DNA from 3 places in the Pseudomonas sp. UF-293 genome. Region 2 is predicted to be linked to each of the others. Evidence: predicted binding sites of a transcription regulator. Region 2 holds the regulator's gene; each other region holds the start of a gene.

Region 1 (7,421 bases), on a different contig from region 2:
GCCTGATCGGCGTAGCGACCGAACGGATAACGCGACTCCAGAGCCTTCAGCTTGGCTGTGGCGCTGGTGTAGCTGTTGTTGTCCAGGTCAGTCTGAGCCTGCTGATACAGCTCGGCTTCGCTGAGGTTTTCGTCTACGACTTCCTTCGATGAGCAAGCAGCGGTCAATGCGAGGATGGCGATCAGCAGCAGGTGTTTCACTTGCATGGCGGCTTGCGTCCCTATGACGGCCGCTGTCTTGGGCGGGGCCGTCCTGTTATGATGAGCGCCCCGTTGAAAAGCCTCGGGGCAAAAGACGCCGTATTTAACCACAAGCGCGCAGCCGAAACCAAAGGCTGTGCCGACGCCCAGTCCGAGCATGTCCGATAAAATTGAACTTCGCGCAGAGGTGCCGTCCGAATTGGGCGGCCAACGCCTCGATCAAGTCGCCGCCCAACTCTTCGCTGAGCACTCACGCTCGCGCCTTTCCGCCTGGATCAAAGAAGGTCGCCTGACTGTGGACGGGGCGGTCATCCGCCCGCGTGACATTGTGCATGGCGGTGCCATCCTTGAGCTGATTGCCGAGCAGGAAGCCCAGGGCGAGTGGATCGCCCAGGACATCGAGCTTGATATCGTCTATGAAGACGACGACATCCTGGTGATCAACAAGCCTGCGGGCCTGGTGGTGCACCCGGCTGCCGGTCACGCCGATGGCACTCTGCTCAACGCTTTGTTGCACCATGTGCCGGACATCATCAATGTCCCGCGCGCCGGTATCGTGCATCGTCTGGACAAGGACACCACCGGTCTGATGGTAGTGGCCAAGACCATTCAGGCGCAGACCAAACTGGTCGCGCAATTGCAGAGCCGTAGCGTCAGCCGCATCTATGAGTGCATCGTGATCGGCGTGGTCACCGCCGGTGGCAAGATCAACGCGCCGATCGGTCGTCACGGCCAGCAACGCCAGCGCATGGCGGTGATGGAAGGCGGCAAGCCAGCCGTCAGCCACTACCGCGTGCTCGAGCGTTTCCGTTCGCACACCCATGTGCGGGTGAAACTGGAAACCGGGCGGACCCACCAGATCCGCGTGCACATGGCGCACATCAACTTCCCGTTGGTCGGCGATCCGGCGTATGGCGGGCGTTTCCGCATTCCGCCAGCGGCCAACCCGACCATGGTCGAGTCGCTCAAGCACTTCCCGCGTCAGGCTCTGCACGCGCGCTTCCTTGAACTCGATCACCCGACGAGCGGTGAGCGCATGAGCTGGGAATCGCCGCTGCCGGAAGATTTCGTCTGGCTGCTGACCCTGCTCAAGCAGGATCGCGAGGCCTTCGTCGGATGAACTGGCTGACGCCGGACTGGCCTGCGCCGGCCAGCGTCAGGGCCTGTATCACCACCCGCGAGGGTGGTGTCAGCGAGGCGCCGTTCGACAGCCTGAATTTGGGCGATCACGTCGATGACCGTCCCGATGCCGTCGCCGAGAACCGTCGACGCTTGACCGAACACTTTTCCATACAGCCTGCCTGGTTGCAGCAAGTGCACGGAATCACCGTTGCCCATGCTGATCCGGGCATTGTTGCGACGGCAGATGCCAGTTGGACGGCAACGCCGGGCATTGCCTGCACGGCGATGACGGCAGACTGTTTGCCAGCATTGTTCTGCGATCGTGCCGGCACGCGTGTCGCGGCCGCTCATGCCGGTTGGCGTGGTCTGGCGGCGGGCGTGCTTGAGGCAACTCTCGACAGCCTCGATGTTCCTACTGACGAGGTACTGGTCTGGCTCGGCCCGGCCATTGGCCCCAAAGCCTTTGAAGTCGGTCCGGAAGTACGGGAAGTCTTCATCAATCAACTGCCTGAAGCAGCAGAAGCGTTCGTACCGAGCAACAATGCCGGCAAGTTCATGGCTGATATCTATCTGCTGGCGCGCCTGCGTCTGGCTGAACGGGGTGTCACGGCTGTTTATGGTGGCGGTTTCTGCACCGTGACCGATCCGCGCTTCTTTTCTTACCGCCGTGCGTTGCGCACCGGTCGTTTCGCCTCCCTTGTTTGGCTCACCCGCTAAACTCTCTGATCTGCATCAACCCTCTGACGCTTGAATCTTGCAGAATCGACCGCATCTATAGCGGTATCTGGCAGGTTTCTTTATTCAGGATGGTTTCTTAGGTCCGGCCTGCTCAAAAGGAAGGTGACCCATGCGTATTGACCGTTTAACCAGCAAATTACAGTTGGCCCTGTCCGACGCTCAGTCGTTGGCAGTCGGCCACGATCATCCGGCCATCGAGCCGGCGCACTTGATGCAGGCCATGCTTGAACAGCAGGGCGGTTCGATCAAGCCGCTGCTGATGCAGGTAGGCTTCGACGTCAACAGCTTGCGTAAAGAGCTGACCAAAGAGCTCGATCAACTACCGAAAATCCAGAACCCGACCGGCGACGTCAACATGTCGCAGGATCTGGCGCGCCTGCTCAATCAGGCCGACCGTCTGGCTCAGCAGAAGGGCGACCAGTTCATTTCCAGCGAACTGGTGCTGCTCGCCGCGATGGACGAGAACAGCAAGCTCGGCAAGTTGCTGCTCGGCCAAGGCGTGAGCAAGAAGGCCCTGGAAAACGCGATCAACAACCTGCGTGGTGGCGAAGCGGTAAATGACGCCAACCACGAAGAATCGCGGCAGGCGCTGGACAAGTACACCGTCGACCTGACCAAGCGCGCCGAAGACGGCAAGCTTGATCCGGTGATCGGCCGCGACGACGAAATCCGTCGCACCATTCAGGTTCTGCAACGCCGCACCAAGAACAACCCTGTGCTGATCGGTGAACCTGGCGTGGGTAAAACCGCCATCGCCGAAGGCTTGGCTCAGCGCATCATCAACGGCGAAGTCCCGGACGGCCTCAAGGGCAAACGTCTGCTGTCGCTGGACATGGGCGCGCTGATTGCCGGTGCAAAGTATCGCGGTGAGTTCGAAGAACGCCTCAAAGGCCTGCTCAACGAGCTGTCGAAGCAGGAAGGGCAGATCATTCTGTTCATCGACGAACTGCACACCATGGTCGGCGCCGGTAAGGGCGAAGGCTCGATGGATGCCGGCAACATGCTCAAGCCTGCGTTGGCTCGCGGCGAGTTGCACTGCGTCGGCGCGACCACGCTCAACGAGTACCGCCAATATATAGAGAAGGATGCGGCGCTGGAGCGGCGCTTCCAGAAAGTCCTGGTGGACGAGCCGAGCGAGGAAGATACCATCGCAATCCTGCGTGGCCTCAAGGAACGTTACGAGGTTCACCACAAGGTGGCGATCACCGACGGCGCGATCATCGCCGCGGCCAAGCTCAGCCATCGCTACATTACCGATCGGCAATTGCCGGACAAGGCCATCGACCTGATCGACGAGGCCGCCAGCCGAATCCGCATGGAAATCGACTCCAAACCGGAAGTACTCGATCGTCTGGAGCGGCGCCTGATTCAGTTGAAGGTGGAATCCCAAGCGCTGAAGAAAGAAAGCGACGACGCGGCGAAGAAACGCCTGGAAAAACTCCAGGAAGAAATCGAGCGTCACGAGCGTGAGTATTCCGATCTGGAAGAAATCTGGAACTCGGAAAAAGCCGAGGTGCAGGGTTCTGCGCAGATCCAGCAGAAGATCGAGCAATCGCGTCAGGAGCTGGAAGCCGCGCGCCGCAAAGGCGATCTGAACCGCATGGCCGAGTTGCAGTACGGGGTGATCCCCGATCTGGAGCGCAGCCTGCAAATGGTCGACCAGCACGGCAAAAGCGAAAATCAGCTGCTGCGTAGCAAGGTGACCGAGGAAGAGATCGCCGAAGTCGTGTCGAAGTGGACCGGTATCCCGGTGTCGAAAATGCTTGAAGGCGAGCGCGACAAGCTGATGAAGATGGAGAGCCTGTTGCACAAACGGGTAATCGGTCAGGAAGAAGCGGTCGTGGCTGTGGCCAACGCCGTGCGGCGCTCCCGCGCCGGGTTGTCCGACCCGAATCGTCCGAGCGGCTCGTTCATGTTCCTCGGCCCGACCGGTGTCGGTAAAACCGAGCTGTGCAAGGCGCTGGCCGAATTCCTCTTCGATACTGAAGAGGCGATGGTGCGGATCGACATGTCCGAGTTCATGGAGAAACATTCCGTGGCTCGTCTGATCGGTGCGCCACCGGGCTACGTCGGCTATGAAGAGGGCGGTTATCTGACTGAAGCGGTGCGTCGCAAGCCGTATTCGGTGATCCTTATGGACGAAGTCGAGAAGGCGCACCCGGATGTTTTCAACATCCTTCTGCAAGTGCTCGAGGATGGCCGTCTGACCGATAGCCACGGGCGCACGGTGGACTTCCGCAACACGGTGATCGTAATGACTTCGAACCTGGGGTCGATGCAGATCCAGGAACTGGTCGGTGATCGTGAGGCGCAGCGTGCTGCGGTGATGGACGCGCTGACGTCGCATTTCCGTCCGGAGTTCATCAACCGCGTCGACGAGGTGGTGATCTTCGAGCCGCTGGCGCGAGATCAGATCGCCGGGATTACCGAGATCCAGTTGGGCCGCCTGCGCAGCCGTCTGGCCGAGCGCGAGCTGAAGCTGGAGCTGAGCCCGGAAGCGATGGACAAGCTGATCGCCGTCGGTTACGACCCGGTGTATGGCGCACGTCCTTTGAAACGGGCGATCCAGCGCTGGATCGAAAACCCGCTGGCGCAGTTGATCCTGTCGGGTCATTTCATGCCGGGCGACACCGCCACCGGCAAGGTCGAGAACGACGAAATCGTTTTCGGCTAAGCCTCAGCGGCAATGAAACCGGGAAGGCCTCGCATTGCGAGGCCTTTTTTTCGCCAGGCTGTTGAACTCAAAGGAAAAGGCTTGTAAAGTGCGCCCCGCAGTCAGTCACCGGCAGCGTTTCAACCCACTGGGTTGGAAACTGAAATAAGTTGCAAATCATTAACTTGAAAGCAATTTAGGGGGTTGACAGAGGTGTTCTAGGTTGTAGAATAGCGCGCCTCAGACACACGAACGCAGCGATGCGAACGGGTGGCGAGATGCAACAAGGCTTCACCGTTGTAAATTGAAATATGTAGTTCCGTGATAGCTCAGTCGGTAGAGCAAATGACTGTTAATCATTGGGTCCCAGGTTCGAGTCCTGGTCACGGAGCCAATTTAAAACCGGGGTATAGCGCAGTCCGGTAGCGCGCCTGCTTTGGGAGCAGGATGTCAGGAGTTCGAATCCCCTTACCCCGACCATATTTGGGTCGTTAGCTCAGTTGGTAGAGCAGTTGGCTTTTAACCAATTGGTCGTAGGTTCGAATCCCACACGACCCACCATTTTTGAAACCAGTTTGCGCTGGGATCGAATCTTAAGATCAGAGGCCAAAAGCGCTGATCGAAGAAGGCGATCTTTGAAAGGTCGCCTTTTTTTTACCGGGGTATAGCGCAGTCCGGTAGCGCGCCTGCTTTGGGAGCAGGATGTCAGGAGTTCGAATCCCCTTACCCCGACCATATTAAAAATCCTCGTATCGAAAGATACGGGGATTTTTTTTGCCTGCCCAGAGGCGAATCCCTTCAAGTCGTCATACAACCTGCCGATAGCCCGCTAACACGAGGGGACTGCCAACGCTTCGCCCCTTGATCTGGCCATTACAAGAATAAGGGCGTTCGTCATGTTGCTTCGTCAGTTGAATATTGCTCCCCGGGCTGCCTTGGGATTTGCCCTGATCGCGGTGTTGGTGGCCTTGCTTGGCGTGTTTGCGCTGGGGCAGATGTCGAGCATTCGCGACAGTGAGGTGGCGGTGGAGAATCGCTGGTTGCCGAGCATCCGTGGCGGCGACGAGATCCGCGAACTGATGCTGCGCATCCGCACCATCTCCCTGCGTATGGCGCTCGATCAGGATCCGGCCAACATCGCCACCTATCGCGGCCAGATGGACACCCGCGACAAGGAGCTGAGCGAGAAGATCGCTGCCTACGACAAACTGGTCGACACTGCCGAAGGTCAGCAGCTGTATGACCAGTTCAAGAAAACCTTCGCCGCCTATCGCACCGGCATTGCCCAGTCATTCACCCTTGCCGAGCAAGGCAAGCGTGACGAGCTGACCAAATTGCTCCTGGTTGACATGAAGACCGTGGTCGACGGCTCCGGCAAGCAACTCAACGATCTCGCCGATCTGTTCGCCCGCCAGGTCGCCGCCGAAAGCGAAAAGTCCGCTGCGCATTATGAAACCTCGCGGACCATCGTGACCCTGTTCATTGCCTTGGCAGCGCTGGCCACAGTGGCGCTGGCGATGTTGCTCACGCGCAGTATCGTCCGGCCGCTGAGCAGCGCCGTAAGCGCCGCTGAAAGCGTGGCGCAGGGCGACCTCACCCGGCCGATCGAAACCCATGGCAACGACGAAGTCAGCCGCTTGCTCAAGGCCCTCGCGACGATGCAACAGAACCTGCGCGAGACCCTGCAAGGTATCAGCGGCTCAGCCACGCAACTGGCCACCGCTGCGGATGAACTGAGCGCCGTCACCGTCAACAGCACCCAGGGCCTGCAAGAGCAGAACAACGAAATCGAGCAAGCCGCCACTGCGGTCAACCAGATGACCGCTGCGGTGGAGGAAGTCGCACGCAACGCGGTGTCGACGTCCGATGCCACGCGCCAGTCCAGTCAATCGGCGCGATTGGGCCAGGAGCGCGTCAGCGAAACCGCCAGCGCGATCAATGCCCTGGCCAGCGATGTGCAGAACACCGGTGAACTGGTGCAGTCGCTGGCCAATCAGTCGCAGGACATCGGCAAGGTTCTGGACGTGATTCGCGCCATCGCCGAGCAGACCAATCTGCTGGCGCTCAACGCTGCCATCGAGGCAGCACGAGCGGGCGAAAGCGGTCGAGGTTTTGCGGTGGTGGCTGATGAGGTGCGCGCGCTGGCGTATCGCACCCAGCAATCGACGCAGGAAATCGAACAGATGGTGCAAGGCATGCGCAGCGGTTCGAGCCAGGCGCTGGAGTCAATGCAGGCCAGCGCTTCCCGTGCGGCAAGCACTTTGGTTCTGGCTGAGCGGGCGGGTGAGGCGTTGGTGACGATCACGGCGTCGGTGCACGAGATTCACGAGCGCAACCTGGTGATCGCCAGCGCCGCTGAAGAACAGGCGCAAGTGGCGCGGGAAGTGGATCGCAATCTGGTGAACATTCGCGACCTGTCGGTGCGTTCGGCTGCGGGGGCTGATCAGACCAGCGCATCGAGCCATGAACTGTCGCAGCTGGCCAATGCGCTACAGGGCATGGTGCGGCGCTTCCAGCTCTGATGAACAGCGATTCATTGCAGGCCTTCGCCTACTGATTTGAGAACAGCACGCAACAATGTGGGAGCGAGCCTGCTCGCGAAGGGGCCGGATCATTCAACGACAGTGTTGACTGACCAACCGCTTTCGCGAGCAGGCTCGCTCCCACGGGTTGGCGCTTTAGTGCAGTTTCAGACGCGGCTCGGTGCC
Region 2 (7,421 bases):
TGCCGCCCAGCACGATCAGCGCCGCCGGGCCGTTGGCCAGCGCGCCGAGGTGGCCGCCTTCAAGGTAGTTGCCGCCGATGATGGCGACGAACGCCATGATGAGGCCGATAAGGCTGAGAACATCCATCAGATACACGCCTCGACGATGTGCTTGCCGATGTCGTCCAGACCGTACACCGCGTCAGCCAGATCGGCTTTGACGATGGCCATCGGCATGCCATAAATCACGCAACTGGCTTCGTCCTGCGCCCACACCGAACTGCCGCCCTGCTTGAGCAGACGCGCGCCTTCGCGGCCGTCGGCGCCCATACCGGTGAGGACCACTGCCAGAACTTTGTCGCCGTAGGACTTGGCTGCAGAACCGAAAGTGATGTCCACGCACGGCTTGTAATTCAGACGCTCGTCGCCCGGCAGAATCTTCACCGCGCCACGGCCGTCGATCATCATCTGCTTGCCACCCGGCGCCAGCAGCGCCAGGCCCGGACGCAGGATGTCGCCATCTTCGGCTTCCTTGACGCTGATGCGGCAGAGCTTGTCGAGACGTTCGGCAAACGCTTTGGTGAACGCCGCCGGCATGTGCTGGATCAGCACGATCGGTGCCGGGAAATTCGCCGGCAATTGCGTCAGTACACGTTGCAGCGCGACCGGGCCGCCAGTCGAAGTGCCGATGGCTACCAGTTTGTAGGCTTTGCGTTTCGGTGCCGGCGACGAAGCGCTGGCGGCGGATGCACGGGCAGGCGCTGGCGCAGGCGCCGGACGTGCAGGGACAGGGCTGCTGTGGTTCGTGTGGCTGCCGTAGCTCGACGCTGCCGGAGCAGGCGTCGGCGCTGGCGCAGCGGCGGGAGCCGGCGCGCTGTAGGCACTGAAACGACGATTGCTGCGCGAGATGCTGTGGACTTTCTCGCACAGCAGTTGCTTGACCTTCTCGGGGTTGCGCGAGATGTCTTCGAAATTCTTCGGCAGGAAATCCACCGCGCCGGCGTCCAGCGCATCGAGGGTTACCCGTGCACCTTCATGCGTCAGCGAGGAGAACATCAACACCGGGGTCGGGCAGCGCTGCATGATGTGCCGCACTGCCGTGATGCCGTCCATCATTGGCATCTCGTAGTCCATGGTGATCACGTCAGGCTTGAGGGCCATGGCCTGATCGATCGCCTCTTTACCGTTGGTGGCCGTGCCGACCACCTGGATGCTCGGATCCGCCGAAAGAATTTCCGAGACGCGGCGGCGGAAAAAACCCGAATCGTCCACCACCAGGACTTTGACTGCCATAAACACTCCATTAGGTGCAGCGGCGCGTCATCGCGCCGCCGCCCCGGATTCAAATACGCTTTGTGGCGTAACGCTTGAGCATGCTTGGAACATCGAGGATCAGCGCAATGCGGCCGTCACCGGTGATGGTGGCGCCGGACATGCCTGGAGTGCCCTGGAGCATTTTGCCCAATGGCTTGATGACCACTTCTTCCTGGCCGACCAGCTGATCGACGACGAAGCCGATCCGCTGAGTGCCCACCGAAAGAATCACCACATGGCCTTCGCGCTGCTCTTCGTGAGCGGCGGAGCTGACCAGCCAGCGCTTGAGGTAAAACAATGGCAGCGCCTTGTCGCGCACGATCACCACTTCCTGACCGTCGACCACGTTGGTGGTCGACAGGTCGAGGTGGAAGATTTCGTTGACGTTGACCAGCGGGAACGCGAACGCCTGATTGCCGAGCATGACCATCAGGGTCGGCATGATCGCCAGAGTCAGCGGCACCTTGATGACGATCTTCGAACCCTGGCCCTTGGTCGAGTAGATGTTGATCGAACCGTTGAGCTGGGAAATCTTGGTCTTCACCACGTCCATGCCGACACCACGGCCGGACACGTCGGAGATCTCGGTCTTGGTCGAGAAACCCGGAGCGAAAATCAGGTTGTAGCACTCGGTATCGCTCAGGCGATCGGCCGCGTCCTTGTCCATCACGCCGCGTTTCACCGCGATCGAACGCAGGACGTTCGGGTCCATGCCTTTGCCGTCGTCGGAGATCGACAGCAGGATGTGGTCGCCTTCCTGCTCGGCCGCCAGCACCACGCGTCCGCCACGGGCCTTGCCCGATGCTTCACGTTCTTCCGGCGACTCGATGCCATGGTCGACGGCGTTGCGCACCAAGTGGACCAGCGGGTCGGCCAGAGCCTCGACAAGGTTTTTGTCGAGGTCGGTTTCTTCACCCACCAGTTCCAGGTTGATCTCTTTCTTCAGCTGACGTGCGAGGTCGCGAACCAGACGCGGGAAGCGCCCGAAGACCTTCTTGATCGGCTGCATCCGCGTTTTCATCACGGCGGTCTGCAGGTCAGCGGTGACCACGTCGAGGTTCGACACGGCCTTGGACATGGCTTCGTCGCCGCTGTTGAGGCCCAGCCGCACCAGACGGTTACGCACCAGCACCAGCTCGCCGACCATGTTCATGATCTCGTCGAGCCGTGCGGTGTCGACGCGTACGGTGGTTTCCGCTTCGCTGGCCGGTTTTTCTGCCGGGGCAGCAGCTGGCGCACGGGCCGCAGCCGGTGCAGCAGCGGCGGCCGGTTTCGGCGCCTCGGCTTTCGCTTCAGGCTTGGCCGCAGGCTTCGGCGCAGCAGCGGCAGCCGGAGCTTTCGCCGCTGGCGTGGCGACGCTCGACGCAGAGCCGGCAGTCGCAGCGCTGGCGTCAAACTTGCCTTTGCCGTGCAGTTCGTCGAGCAGCGATTCGAATTCGTGATCGCTGATCAGGTCACTGCCGGCCGCAGCGGCTGCCGGTGCAGCAGGTGCTGACGGAGCCGAAGCGATAGCCGATTCCAGCGCGTCAACGGCGAAGTTGCCCTTGCCATGCAACTGATCGAGCAAGGCTTCGAATTCGTCGTCGGTGATGTCCGAGCTGTCGCCCGCAGCAGGCGCGGCCGGAGCCGCCGGTGCTGGCGCCGGAGCGACCGCATCGACAGCAAACTGGCCCTTGCCGTGCAGCTGATCGAGCAGCGATTCAAATTCGGCGTCGGTGATTTCATCGCTCGCCGCCGTGTCGGCAACCGGCGCTGGAGCAACAACAGCAGCCGGGGCCTCGGCCTGGGCCTTGACGGCATTCAGCGAGTCCAGCAGTTGTTCGAATTCGTTATCGGTGATGTCTTCCGATGCGCTTTCAGCGACCGGTTCTTCCACCGCTTCTACCGGTGCAGCAACGGCTTCATCCGCCGATTGCGGCTCGGCCAGACGCGCCAGCGCGGCCAGCAGCTCCGGCGTGGCGGCGGTGATCGGTGCACGCTCACGGACTTCGCTGAACATGCTGTTCACCGCGTCCAGTGCTTCGAGCACCACGTCCATCAGTTCTGCATCAACGCGACGCTCACCCTTGCGCAGGATGTCGAACACGTTTTCGGCGATGTGACAGCACTCCACCAGCTCATTGAGCTGAAGGAAGCCGGCGCCCCCTTTTACAGTGTGGAAACCGCGAAAAATTGCATTGAGCAGATCTGCATCATCCGGACGGCTTTCCAGCTCGACCAGTTGTTCGGACAGTTGCTCAAGAATCTCGCCGGCCTCAACCAGGAAATCCTGAAGGATCTCTTCATCGGCGCCGAAGCTCATTAATGGGGTGCTCCTACAGGTCTAAAAACCCAAAAAACCTGAAATTCCGAAACTCTAGAATCCAAGGCTGGATAACAAATCGTCCACATCGTCCTGACCGGACACAACGTCTTCTCGTTTATCGGCATGAATCTGCGGACCTTCACCCTGCGAGAGATGTTTTTGTGGATCTTTTTCAGCAAGCATTGCAGCGCGGTCATGTTCGATGCCCGCAAAGCGGTCGACCTGACTGGCCATGAGCACGAGTTTGAGCAGATTGCTTTCGACTTCGGTGACCAGTTGGGTCACACGCTTGATCACTTGACCTGTGAGGTCCTGGTAATCCTGAGCCAGCAGGATGTCGTTGAGGTTGCTCGACACCGCACGGTTGTCCGTGCTGCTGCGTGACAGAAAACCGTCGACCCGGCGCGCCAGTTCGCGGAACTCTTCAGCCCCGACCTCGCGACGCATGAAGCGGCCCCAATCGGCGCTCAACGTCTGCGCTTCATCAGCGAGACTGTTGACCACCGGCGTGGCGCTCTCCACCAGATCCATGGTGCGGTTGGCCGCGGCTTCCGTCAGCTTGACCACATAGCCCAGGCGTTCGGTGGCGTCGGTGATTTGCGACACTTCCTCGGCCTGCGGCATGTGCGGATCGATCTGGAAATTGACGATCGCACTGTGCAGTTCACGTGTGAGCTTGCCCACTTCCTGATACAGGCCGCGGTCACGGGTCTGATTGAGCTCATGGATCAGTTGCACCGCGTCGCCGAACTTGCCTTTTTCAAGGCTCTCGACCAGTTCGACCGCGTGTTTTTTCAGGGTCGATTCGAAATCGCCCTGTGATGATTCGTTATGCTCCATAGCTCCCCCGCGCATTCATCAGCCGATGCGTTCGAAAATCTTCTCGATTTTGTCTTTCAACGCTTGAGCCGTGAAAGGTTTGACCACGTAACCGTTCACACCGGCCTGAGCGGCCTCGATGATCTGCTCGCGCTTGGCTTCAGCAGTCACCATCAACACCGGGAGGTGCTTGAGTTTTTCATCGGCGCGCACGTGACGCAGCAGGTCGATACCGGTCATGCCAGGCATGTTCCAGTCCGTTACCAGAAAGTCGATGCTGCCGCTGTTGAGCACCGGAATGGCAGTGGTGCCATCGTCGGCCTCGACGGTGTTGGTGAACCCAAGATCGCGCAGCAGGTTCTTGATGATCCGCCGCATCGTTGAGAAGTCATCAACGATGAGGATTTTCATGTCTTTGTTCAATTCGACCTCCAAGCAGTCTTAAACGCGCCCAGCACCTGGACGCGCCACTTCAATCAATCGGCATAGCACTCGAAGTTTGTCTGGAGCACAACGGATCGAGACCGGCGCCGTTCATCACCGCACCAGCCTCGTTTCGCAGTGTCCCCACACTGCCTTCAGCGCGCTCGCCACTCCCCCAAACGCCCCCGCAGACGGGCCGCGCACTGGCTGTGTAACTGGCTGACCCGCGATTCACTGACGCCAAGGACTTCACCGATTTCCTTAAGGTTCAGCTCTTCGTCGTAGTACAGCGCCAACACCAGTCGCTCACGCTCCGGCAAATTGGCAATCGCGTCCGCCAGCGCCGCCTGGAAGCGTTCATCTTCCAGATCGCGTGACGGCTCCATATGAGCACTCGCGCCATCCTCGTGCAGCCCTTCGTGTTCGCCGTCCTGCAGCAGGTCGTCGAAACTGAACAGGCGACTGCCCAAGGTGTCATTCAGAATCCCGTAGTAATCGTCGAGACTCAATTGGAGTTCGGCCGCAACCTCGTGATCTTTAGCGTCACGGCCGGTTTTAGCTTCAATCGAGCGAATCGCGTCGCTGACCATCCTGGTATTACGGTGAACCGAGCGTGGCGCCCAGTCACCTTTGCGCACTTCATCGAGCATCGCGCCGCGGATTCGAATGCCCGCGTACGTTTCGAAACTGGCGCCTTTGCTGGCGTCGTATTTGGTCGAGACTTCCAGCAAACCGATCATCCCGGCCTGGATCAGGTCTTCGACCTGCACGCTTGCCGGCAGGCGCGCCAGCAAGTGATAGGCAATGCGCTTGACCAGTGGCGCGTAGCGCTCGATCAATTCGTATTGCGCGTCACGCGCCGACTTTTTGTAAAGATTCATGCCACTGGCGGTCATATCACAGGCCCTGCGGTTTGCTGCACGAGACGCTCGACGAAAAATTCCAGGTGCCCGCGCGGGTTGGCCGGCAGCGGCCAGGTGTCGACCTTCTGGGCAATGGCCTTGAAGGCCAGCGCGCACTTGGAACGGGGAAAGGCTTCGTAGACGGCGCGCTGCTTCTGCACCGCTTTGCGCACGCTTTCGTCGTACGGCACGGCGCCGACGTATTGTAGGGCGACGTCGAGGAAGCGATCCGTGACCTTGGTCAACTTGGCGAACAGGTTGCGCCCTTCCTGCGGGCTCTGCGCCATGTTGGCCAGCACGCGGAAGCGGTTCATGCCGTAGTCGCGGTTGAGCAACTTGATCAGCGCGTAAGCGTCGGTGATCGAAGTCGGCTCGTCGCAGACCACCAGCAACACCTCTTGCGCGGCGCGTACGAAACTGACTACCGAGTCACCAATGCCCGCAGCGGTGTCGATCACCAGCACGTCGAGATTGTCGCCGATGTCGCTGAACGCCTGGATCAGGCCAGCGTGTTGCGCCGGGCTCAGGTGCACCATGCTCTGCGTGCCGGAGGCCGCCGGCACGATGCGAATCCCGCCCGGGCCCTGCAACAGCACGTCGCGCAGTTCGCAACGGCCTTCGATGACGTCGGCCAGTGTGCGCTTGGGTGTCAGCCCCAGCAGAACGTCGACGTTGGCCAGGCCCAGGTCGGCGTCCAGCAGCATGACCCGACGGCCAAGCTCTGCCAGCGCCAGCGACAAGTTCACTGACACGTTAGTCTTGCCGACGCCACCTTTGCCGCCGGTCACCGCGATCACCTGTACGGGATGCATGCTGCCCATGTTATTTCTTTACCTTGTCTTGCATAGACGGAGGCCACATTACTGGCTGCGCGTTCACGATCGGAACAATGCGTGGCAGACCATCGATGTAGGTACAAAAACTGTTCATGATTACCTCAGCCAACCTGCTTGGTCGGGCTGTGATAGATATCAGCGAACATGTCAGCCATGGCTTCTTCGCTGGGTTCTTCCTGCATTTGCACGCTGACGGCGCGGCTGACCAGTTGATGACGGCGCGGCAGATGCAGATCATCCGGAATCCGTGGGCCATCGGTCAGGTACGCGACCGGCAATTCATGACTGATCGCCAGGCTCAACACTTCGCCGAGACTGGCCGTTTCATCCAGTTTAGTCAGGATGCAACCGGCGAGCCCGCAACGCTTGTAACTGTGATAAGCGGCGGTTAGAACCTGTTTCTGGCTGGTGGTTGCCAGGACCAGATAATTTTTTGAGCGAATGCCACGCCCGGCCAGGCTCTCGAGCTGCATGCGCAACGCCGGATCACTGGCTTGCAGCCCGGCAGTATCGATCAAAACCACGCGTTTGCGTAGCAGTGGATCCAATGCCTGCACCAGCGACTGGCCGGGATCGACGTGCGTCACCGGCACGTTGAGGATGCGCCCGAGGGTTTTCAGTTGTTCCTGCGCGCCGATGCGGAAGCTGTCCATACTGACCAGCGCAACATTCTGCGCGCCGTACTTGAGCACATAACGCGCGGCGAGCTTGGCCAGCGTGGTGGTCTTGCCCATGCCGGCGGGGCCGACCATGGCAATCACACCGCCCTCTTCCAGCGGCTCGACTTCCGGTACGGCAATCATCCGCGCCAGGTGCGCCAGCAGCATGCGCCAGGCCTGACGG
Region 3 (7,421 bases), on a different contig from region 2:
TCGCGAGCAAGCCCGCTCCCACAGGAATCTTCGGTGCATGTGAAATCAATAATCCCCACGCTTGCGAAACGCCCAGCGTCCGGCAATCACCGTGAATGTCGCCACTAACGCCACCAGCACCCAAAACCCGTGCGGGTCCTGGGACAGCGGTACACCCCCCACATTCATCCCGAAAAAGCCGGCAATGATGTTGATCGGCAAGGCCAGCACCGTTACCACCGTCAGGGTGAACAGCGTGCGGTTGCTCTGCTCGTTGAGGTTGGCGGCGATTTCTTCCTGCAACAGTTTGATCCGTTCGCCAAGGGCGGTGAGGTCGTTGATGATCAGCGCAAACTCCTCGGTGGATTTGCGCAACTCCTTGACGTCCTCCTTCTGCAACCACGGCGGCGGACGATTGAGCAGGCGCAGCAGCGAACCCGGCTCCAGCGCCAGCAGCCGTTGCAGACGCACCAGCACGCGGCGATTGGCACCGAGTTCGGCGCGGTTGGTCGACAGGCGCGAGGAGAGCAATTCGTCTTCGACCTGATCGACACTCAGGCTGGTCTTGCGCACGATCTGCGTCAGCACTTCGCCCTGATCGCGCAGCAGATGCACGAGCAGTTCCGAGGGCGAGCGAAAGCATTCGCCGGCCTTCACCGACGAGCGCAACTTGTCCACCGAGTGCAGCGGTTGCAGGCGCGCGCTGACGATGAGTTTGCTGCGCACGCAGACCCACAGCGTCGACACATCCGAGGAGACCATGCTGCTGAGGTTGAACACCACATCGTTGACCACCGCCAGCAGCGCCGAATCGACGTGCTCGATGCGCGTCGAACGCGAACCTTCGTGCAGCGCTTCGAAAAACTCCTCGGGCAATTGCAGATGACTTTTCATCCAGCGCTCGCATGCGGCATGGGCCAGATTTAAGTGCAGCCAGAGAAATTCGCCGCTGTCGCTGTCATCCTGCAAACAGCGCAAAGCCGTCGCCGAATCGAGCTCTCGCCCGCGCTCACCGGGCAGAAAACGAAAGCCGTAGAGCAAGCCAAACAGGTCCGGATCGCGATGGCTGATATCGAGGCTGTGGTTCATGGCGGCTCGCTGCGAGGAGGGTGTCTGGGGCAGGATTTTCAGGTTCACCTGAGCGGCATCATCGCAAGCCAACATGACCGTTTTGTGACAGCAAAAAGACGTCAAATCAATGTGTTACCGGCCGTCGGAAGTTTCTCAAGGAAGGCTCTGGCGCGCCGATCTCAGGTGAGTTAGGTTGCGCGCCATTGGCTTTTTGCCACGGTGCGACGACAGGGAAGTCCGGCCATTTTTCACGTCCGCTCGGGCGTGCTCATCCCTGCTTCGAGTACCTTGCAATGCTGCAAAAATCCCTGAGAGCGCAAATTCTCGCCCTGCTGAGCGGCAGTCTGTTGGCGATGCTGTTGATCGCGCTGGCCTGTTTCCATTTCCTCTCCAATGGCGTGCAAAGCTACAGCCAGTTGATTGCTGGCCCGTTGCACACTTCGCAACTGATCGATGAAGCCAACCTGCAATTCAAAGTGCAGGTGCAGGAGTGGAAAAACGTCCTGCTGCGCGGTAAGCAACCGGCGGATCTGGCGAAATACTGGAGCCAGTTCGAAGAGCGCCAGCGCGACGTGCAGAACATTCTCGGCGAACTGGCCGGCCAGAAAGGCATCGAGGCCACTCTCAAATCACGTATCGAACGCTTGCGCGAAGAGCATCGCCAGTTGGGCGCGGCCTATCAGAAAGGCCGCGATGCCTACGTCGCTGCCGGTGGTGATCCGAGCGCCGGCGACGCTGCGGTCAAAGGCGTCGACCGCGCCACCAGTGAACAGATGAGCGCGTTGGTTGCCGAGCTGCGCAAGCAGGGCACCGAGCAATCGGCATTGATCAGTGCCAGCGCCGATCGCACCGTGTGGCTGGGCCTGTTGGTGATGCTCGCGTCAGGCTTGCTGATCGGTCTGCTGAGCCTGTGGCTGGTCAGCCGCAACCTGATCGAGCCGATCCGCAACCTCATCGATTACGTCTCCCGCTTGAGCCGTGGGCAGTTGGCCGAGCGCGTTGTCAGCGAGCGTCGCGATGAGCTGGGCAACCTTGCCGCCGCAGCAAACACTCTGCGTGATTTTCTGGCGGACACCTTCACTCGGTTGCAACGCAGCGCCAGTGATCTGGACAGCGCCAGCGGCGAGTTGAACGCCATCGCCACGACGATGGCCGGCGGCACCAGCGAGCAATTCAATCGCACTGATCAAGTGGCCACGGCGATGAACGAAATGTCCGCCACGGCGCAGGAAGTCGCCCGACACGCCGCCGATGCCGCGCGCGCTGCCGACGATGCCGATCAGTCGGCGCAGCAGGGTGAAAAGGTCATGCAGACCACCATCCATTCCATCACGCAGATGCGCGGCGAAATCGCCAACACCGCCACGGTGATCCGTCGCCTCGAGACCGACAGCGGCCGTATCGGCAAGGTGCTGGAAGTGATTCGGGGCATCGCTGAACAGACCAACCTGCTGGCGCTCAACGCGGCCATTGAAGCAGCACGGGCGGGTGAGGCCGGGCGGGGTTTTGCCGTCGTCGCCGATGAGGTGCGCAACCTCGCTCAGCGCACGGCGGAGTCGATCATCGAGATCAACCAGATTATTCAGAACGTGCAGACCGGGGCTGTCGATGCCGCGCAGGCTATCGAGAGCGGCCAGGCGCGCAGTGACGAAAGCGTTGAGCAGGTGACTCAGGCTGGCGCGATGCTGGAGCGCATCACCTTGGCCGTGGAGGCGATTCGCGACATGAACCGGCAGATCGCCACGGCGGCTGAGGAGCAGACTTCAGTGGCCGAGGATATCTCGCGCAACCTGACCGAAATCACCGCGATTGCCAGCACCAACCTGGACAACGTGCAGCGCACCGAAAGTGCCAGTCAGAATCTGCATGGGTTGTCGGGGCAGTTGAATGAGGTGACGGCGCGGTTGAGTGCCTGATTGCGAGTTCTCGCGTCCGGCAACTTTTGTAGGTCTTCGCCTGCTCGAGATGGCGTTGGAACAGTCAACATTGATGTCGCTGACGCTGCGCTTTCGTGAGCAGGCTCGCTCACACATGATTAACGGCAGGCATAAAAAAGCCGCACGATCTTCCAATCGTGCGGCGCTTTAACAGCGGTCTATCAAGTGTCTTGCTTGTTGCTCAGCACTTTACCGGTGGTCGCATCAAAGTCCACGTCGAACTCTTTGCCGTCAGCGGTTTTAAGTTCAACTTCGTACTCATAACCGTTGAAGTGGTTATCCAGGTCGGTATCGGTAATCGTTGCGCCCGGGTGCAGTTTCAGTGCTTCGGCGTTCATCGATTCCAGCGACTTGATCTTGCCGTCCTTGACCAGTTGCGGGATCTGGTCAATGCGAACATCAGCCTGAGCCAGGCCAGCGGTGAGGGTCAGGGCAGCGGCGGTAAACAGGGCAGTCAAAGTTTTCATCGGTTCATTCCTTGGCAGTGCGTTGAAGTGGTTGATCTGTGTAAGTGAGTTCAGATTAACCAGCGCAACTTAACTCTCCCTTAAATCTCTGCCTCGCGATAAAACTGCTCTTTTTGGGAGCGAGCCTGCTCGCGAAGCAGGCGACTCGATAACAGGTTAGAAACCGTTCTTCTTCAATACCTCGTCAACACTGCCAACAGCCGGACGCTTATAAAACTTGAGCAATTCACTGGCGCGGTTGGTAAAGATGCCATCAACCCCCGACGCCATGACTTTCTCGTAGTCCACCGGCTCGTCGACCGTATAAACATGCACCAGCATCCCTTGGTCGTGGGTGTACTGATTCATCCACGGCTGCACCAGATCGGAATAGCTCTGGTCACCGCCATGGGTCAGCTTCGCCGATGGACCAGTGCCGATCGCGCCCTGGGCTTTGGCGTAATCGACCCATTGCTTGAATTCAGCTTCCGACTTCGGTTCCTGTTTGCCGTAGAAAACGTTTTTGTCTTTCTCACCGGACGCGGCAAACGTCACGGCGGATTTGGGCTCGATGCTGCCTTCGCCGACCCACAACAGCAGGATCTTCGGCACCTGGGGCATTTCCTTCTCCAGCAATTGCAGGCTGTTTTTATCGAAGGTCTGCAGGATCACCTTGCCTTTGCCCTGACCGACGCCCAGCGCACTTTTCGCCAGTTTCGAACCGGCCGGGCTCAACCAGCCGCGATCCTGGAGTTTTTCCTTGAGGTCATGTTCGATGCCGGGAAACAGCTGCGGCTCTTTGGTTTCGATGTACAGGCCCGGTTTGTGCTGCGGGTTGGCGCGGGCGATGTCGATGATTTCATCGAGGGTAAGAATTTTCAGCCCGGCGTAGGAAGGGCGGGCGCGATCCGGGTACTTGGTGTTGAACCAGCTGCCGGCATCGAGGCTTTTCAGCTCGGCCATGGTGAACGCGGTGGCCGGGCTGTCCTTGCGCTCGGGGAATTTGCTGGCGACGTCAGTGGTGCGTTGCAGGTTGTCATCGTGCAGGGCGAACAGCACGCCGTCCTTGCTGCGCTGCAAATCCATTTCCAGGTAATCGGCGCCGAGGTCACGAGCCAGTTTGTAGGCCGCTGCGGTGGATTCCGGAGCATCGAACGACGCGCCACGGTGGGCGATTACCGCCGGATGCGGAATGCCATGGGCGGCAGCGATTGCCTTGGGCTCCGGGTGGCTGGCGGCATGCGCCTGACCGAGGCCGAACAACAGACTCAGCACCAGAGCGCTTCGGGTAAAAGTGGCAGGCATGGTCGAGTTCCTTTCGCAGGTATTTTTCGAGACGTACCTTTTAACAACTGAAGCGCCGCAGGGCTATCGCCAGACCGACATAAACCGAGCAAAACGGAAATTTCCTGCACTTTTGTGGCGCTGTTTGCAGTACGCTTGCCCTCGGCAGACGCCCCGGCAGAGGGCGCGCCGCTGCGTTGCCCTGCGTGTAAACCATCGATCAACTTTCGTGAGGTTTACCATGCGCATCACCTCCCAACTCATCTGCCAGGCCGCCGACGATCTCAAAGGCTTCGTCGGCTTCAACCGCAAGACCGGTCAATACATCGTGCGCTTCAGCGAAGATTCCTTCGGCATGGACGTTGCCGACGACGGCATCATCCCGGCCAGTGAATTCGTCTGGGCGACGGCGTCGGACACCACCATGACGCTCAAGCGCGAGTTGATTCAGTTGCTGCTCGATCAACACATCGACGAACGCATCAACATCACCGAACCGTTGCGGGTGTACATGAGCAAGGTTGAAGTGCCGGAGATTGCTGCGGTGCGAAGTCTGGTGCGCGGTTGAGTTTTTGCAGTGTGGTTGCGGGCCTCTTCGCGAGCAGGCTCGCTCCCACAGGGATTTTGTGAACGCCACAGATCCAATGTGGGAGCGAGCCTGCTCGCGAAGGCGGCCTTAGTTCTGGCACACGTGAGCGTGCAACTCGCTGGTCAGGCCTTCGATGCGCTCGGTGAGGGTTTTCGTCATTTCGGTAAGGCGGGTGTTTTGTTCCAGCAACGCCAGCAATTGCGCGGAATTCTTCGCCGCCTCAGCCTGACGTTCGGTATTGGCCTGTGCCAGCGCTTCGCGGTGCTGCGCATCGGCGTCGGCCTGCGCTTTATCGCGCGCGGCCTGACGGGTTTGCGCAAGCAGGATCAATGGCGCGGCGTAGGCCGCCTGCAGGCTGAAGGCCAGGTTCAGCAGGATGAACGGGTAGACGTCGAATTGAGTCACGCCCCATACGTTGAGAGCGATCCATACCGCAACGATCAAGGTTTGCGCTCCAAGGAACAGCGGCGTGCCGAAGAATCGCGCAAACGCTTCGGCGCGCAGGGCGAAGGCGTCGTTGCCGAAGGTCGTATTCAGATGGGCGTGGGGGCGGTGGAAGCGCAGGTGATCGATGGGGGCGTTGGATATTTCGGATTTTTAGTTATTCATGGGGCACTCGGCGGGGCTTGGGACGTGTCGTCACTATAGCTCTGCGTTGTGGCGGACGACCTTCGTGGGCAAGCCCGCGAAGGTCGCGACTCGTTCTATCGACCCTGCACAAACCTCAATTCGGCACCCGCTCATTGGCAAACATGCTCACTGCATCCACCGCCTCACTGGCGCCATCGCGAATCTGCAGAATCACCGTGCCGGCCTGATTGGCCAGCTCCACGCCCTCTGCGGCGCGGTCGCGGGTGCCTTGCATGCTCTTGATCGCCTGCCGTGTTTCGCTCTGGATCAGACTGATCATGGTGGAGATCTCGGCGGTGGAACCGCTGGTGCGCGCGGCCAGTTGCCGGACTTCATCGGCCACCACGGCAAAGCCGCGCCCCTGTTCACCGGCGCGTGCCGCCTCGATGGCGGCGTTGAGGGCGAGCAGGTTGGTCTGATCGGCGATCGCGCGGATGGTGTTGACGATGGCGGTGATCTGTTCGGAGCGCTCGCCCAGTTGCGCGATCAGCGTTGAGGACTGGCTGATGTCCTCGGCGATTTCGCGCATTTCGCTGGCAGCCTGTTGAATCACCTGCGTACCTTGCTCGGCGACTTTTCGCGTCGCCACCGAGATGTGATAAGCGGTGCTCGCACTGCGCGCGTCCTGCTCGTGTTGTTCGACACGGGCGGTAACGTCAGACGCGAATTTCACGACTTTGTACAAGCGCCCCGAAGCGTCGTAGACCGGGTTGTAGTTGGCTTCCAGCCAGACGATCTGACCGCGCTTATCCACACGCTCGAACTGCCCGTGGAAAAACTCGCCCTGATTCAGGCGCCGCCAGAAATCCTGATAGGCGCCGCTGTTGACCAGCGCCGGGGTGCAGAACAAGCGGTGATGCTGGCCTTTGAGCTCTGCGAGGTTGTAACCCATGCGCGTGAGAAAATTCTGGTTGGCGGTAAGAATGTTGCCGTCCAGATCGAACTCGATCACCGCCATCGCGCGATCGATCGCCTGCAACTTGGCGTTGGCCTCGTTCTCCTGCTGCACCTTGGCGGTGACATCCATCGCGTACTTGACCACTTTGACCACCCGTCCCGACGCATCCTTGATCGGGCTGTAACTGGCCTCGAGCCAGATCGGCTGGCCTTTGCTGTCGACTCGTTCAAAAGTGCCGGATTGGAACTGACCGTTTTTCAAGCGCGACCAAAGCTCGGTGTATTGAGCACTGCGACCGAACTCTGGTGTGCAGAAGTGCCGGTGCGGCTGGCCGATCGCCTGGGCAGCCGTGTAGCCCATGGTCTTGAGGAAATTGTCATTGGCACGCAACACCACGCCATCAAGATCGAACTCGATCACCGCCATCGAACGGTTGATCGCTTCGAGCATTGCAGCTTGGTCAAAAACGGTGTGTTGCAGTTCAGCGAGGGCGGCTTTCTGGCGATTGAAAAACATGCTTGCGATACTCGGGAAGTGGGGAAAATCAAAAGGATTCAGTCCCTATTCCTGCGCCGGCAGACCGAAAT

The links. Region 2 encodes FliA, which starts transcription of late flagellar genes. Its sites were predicted from a motif close to CTAAAGTTTNNNNNNNNNNNGCCGNTAA; they were not measured.
Region 1: AC4IHP_RS20285 (methyl-accepting chemotaxis protein) is a predicted target of FliA. The motif match lies at 5,511-5,538, and genes of this name have one in related genera.
Region 3: AC4IHP_RS22240 (methyl-accepting chemotaxis protein) is a predicted target of FliA. The motif match lies at 1,203-1,230, and genes of this name have one in related genera.

Annotation. Positions count from the first base shown of each region.
Region 1 covers NZ_JBSICA010000021.1:49,806-57,226, reverse strand. Annotated here, with positions in the region: gene AC4IHP_RS20325 (outer membrane protein assembly factor BamD) at 1-206, opposite strand, end outside; gene rluD (23S rRNA pseudouridine(1911/1915/1917) synthase RluD) at 358-1,320, shown strand; gene pgeF (peptidoglycan editing factor PgeF) at 1,317-2,039, shown strand; gene clpB (ATP-dependent chaperone ClpB) at 2,170-4,734, shown strand; tRNA gene AC4IHP_RS20305 (tRNA-Asn) at 5,032-5,107, shown strand; tRNA gene AC4IHP_RS20300 (tRNA-Pro) at 5,117-5,193, shown strand; tRNA gene AC4IHP_RS20295 (tRNA-Lys) at 5,199-5,274, shown strand; tRNA gene AC4IHP_RS20290 (tRNA-Pro) at 5,372-5,448, shown strand; gene AC4IHP_RS20285 (methyl-accepting chemotaxis protein) at 5,610-7,235, shown strand; gene AC4IHP_RS20280 (NAD(P)/FAD-dependent oxidoreductase) at 7,392-7,421, opposite strand, start outside.
Region 2 covers NZ_JBSICA010000035.1:6,500-13,920, reverse strand. Annotated here, with positions in the region: gene AC4IHP_RS24520 (flagellar motor protein) at 1-127, opposite strand, end outside; gene AC4IHP_RS24515 (protein-glutamate methylesterase/protein-glutamine glutaminase) at 127-1,272, opposite strand; gene AC4IHP_RS24510 (chemotaxis protein CheA) at 1,322-3,595, opposite strand; gene AC4IHP_RS24505 (protein phosphatase CheZ) at 3,650-4,438, opposite strand; gene AC4IHP_RS24500 (chemotaxis response regulator CheY) at 4,457-4,828, opposite strand; gene fliA (RNA polymerase sigma factor FliA) at 4,996-5,736, opposite strand; gene fleN (flagellar synthesis regulator FleN) at 5,733-6,563, opposite strand; gene flhF (flagellar biosynthesis GTPase FlhF) at 6,680-7,421, opposite strand, start outside.
Region 3 covers NZ_JBSICA010000026.1:65,942-73,362, reverse strand. Annotated here, with positions in the region: gene AC4IHP_RS22245 (transporter) at 46-1,068, opposite strand; gene AC4IHP_RS22240 (methyl-accepting chemotaxis protein) at 1,344-2,966, shown strand; gene AC4IHP_RS22235 (PepSY domain-containing protein) at 3,149-3,454, opposite strand; gene AC4IHP_RS22230 (glycerophosphodiester phosphodiesterase) at 3,611-4,738, opposite strand; gene AC4IHP_RS22225 (DUF2025 family protein) at 4,959-5,285, shown strand; gene AC4IHP_RS22220 (DUF1003 domain-containing protein) at 5,394-5,894, opposite strand; gene AC4IHP_RS22215 (methyl-accepting chemotaxis protein) at 6,031-7,350, opposite strand.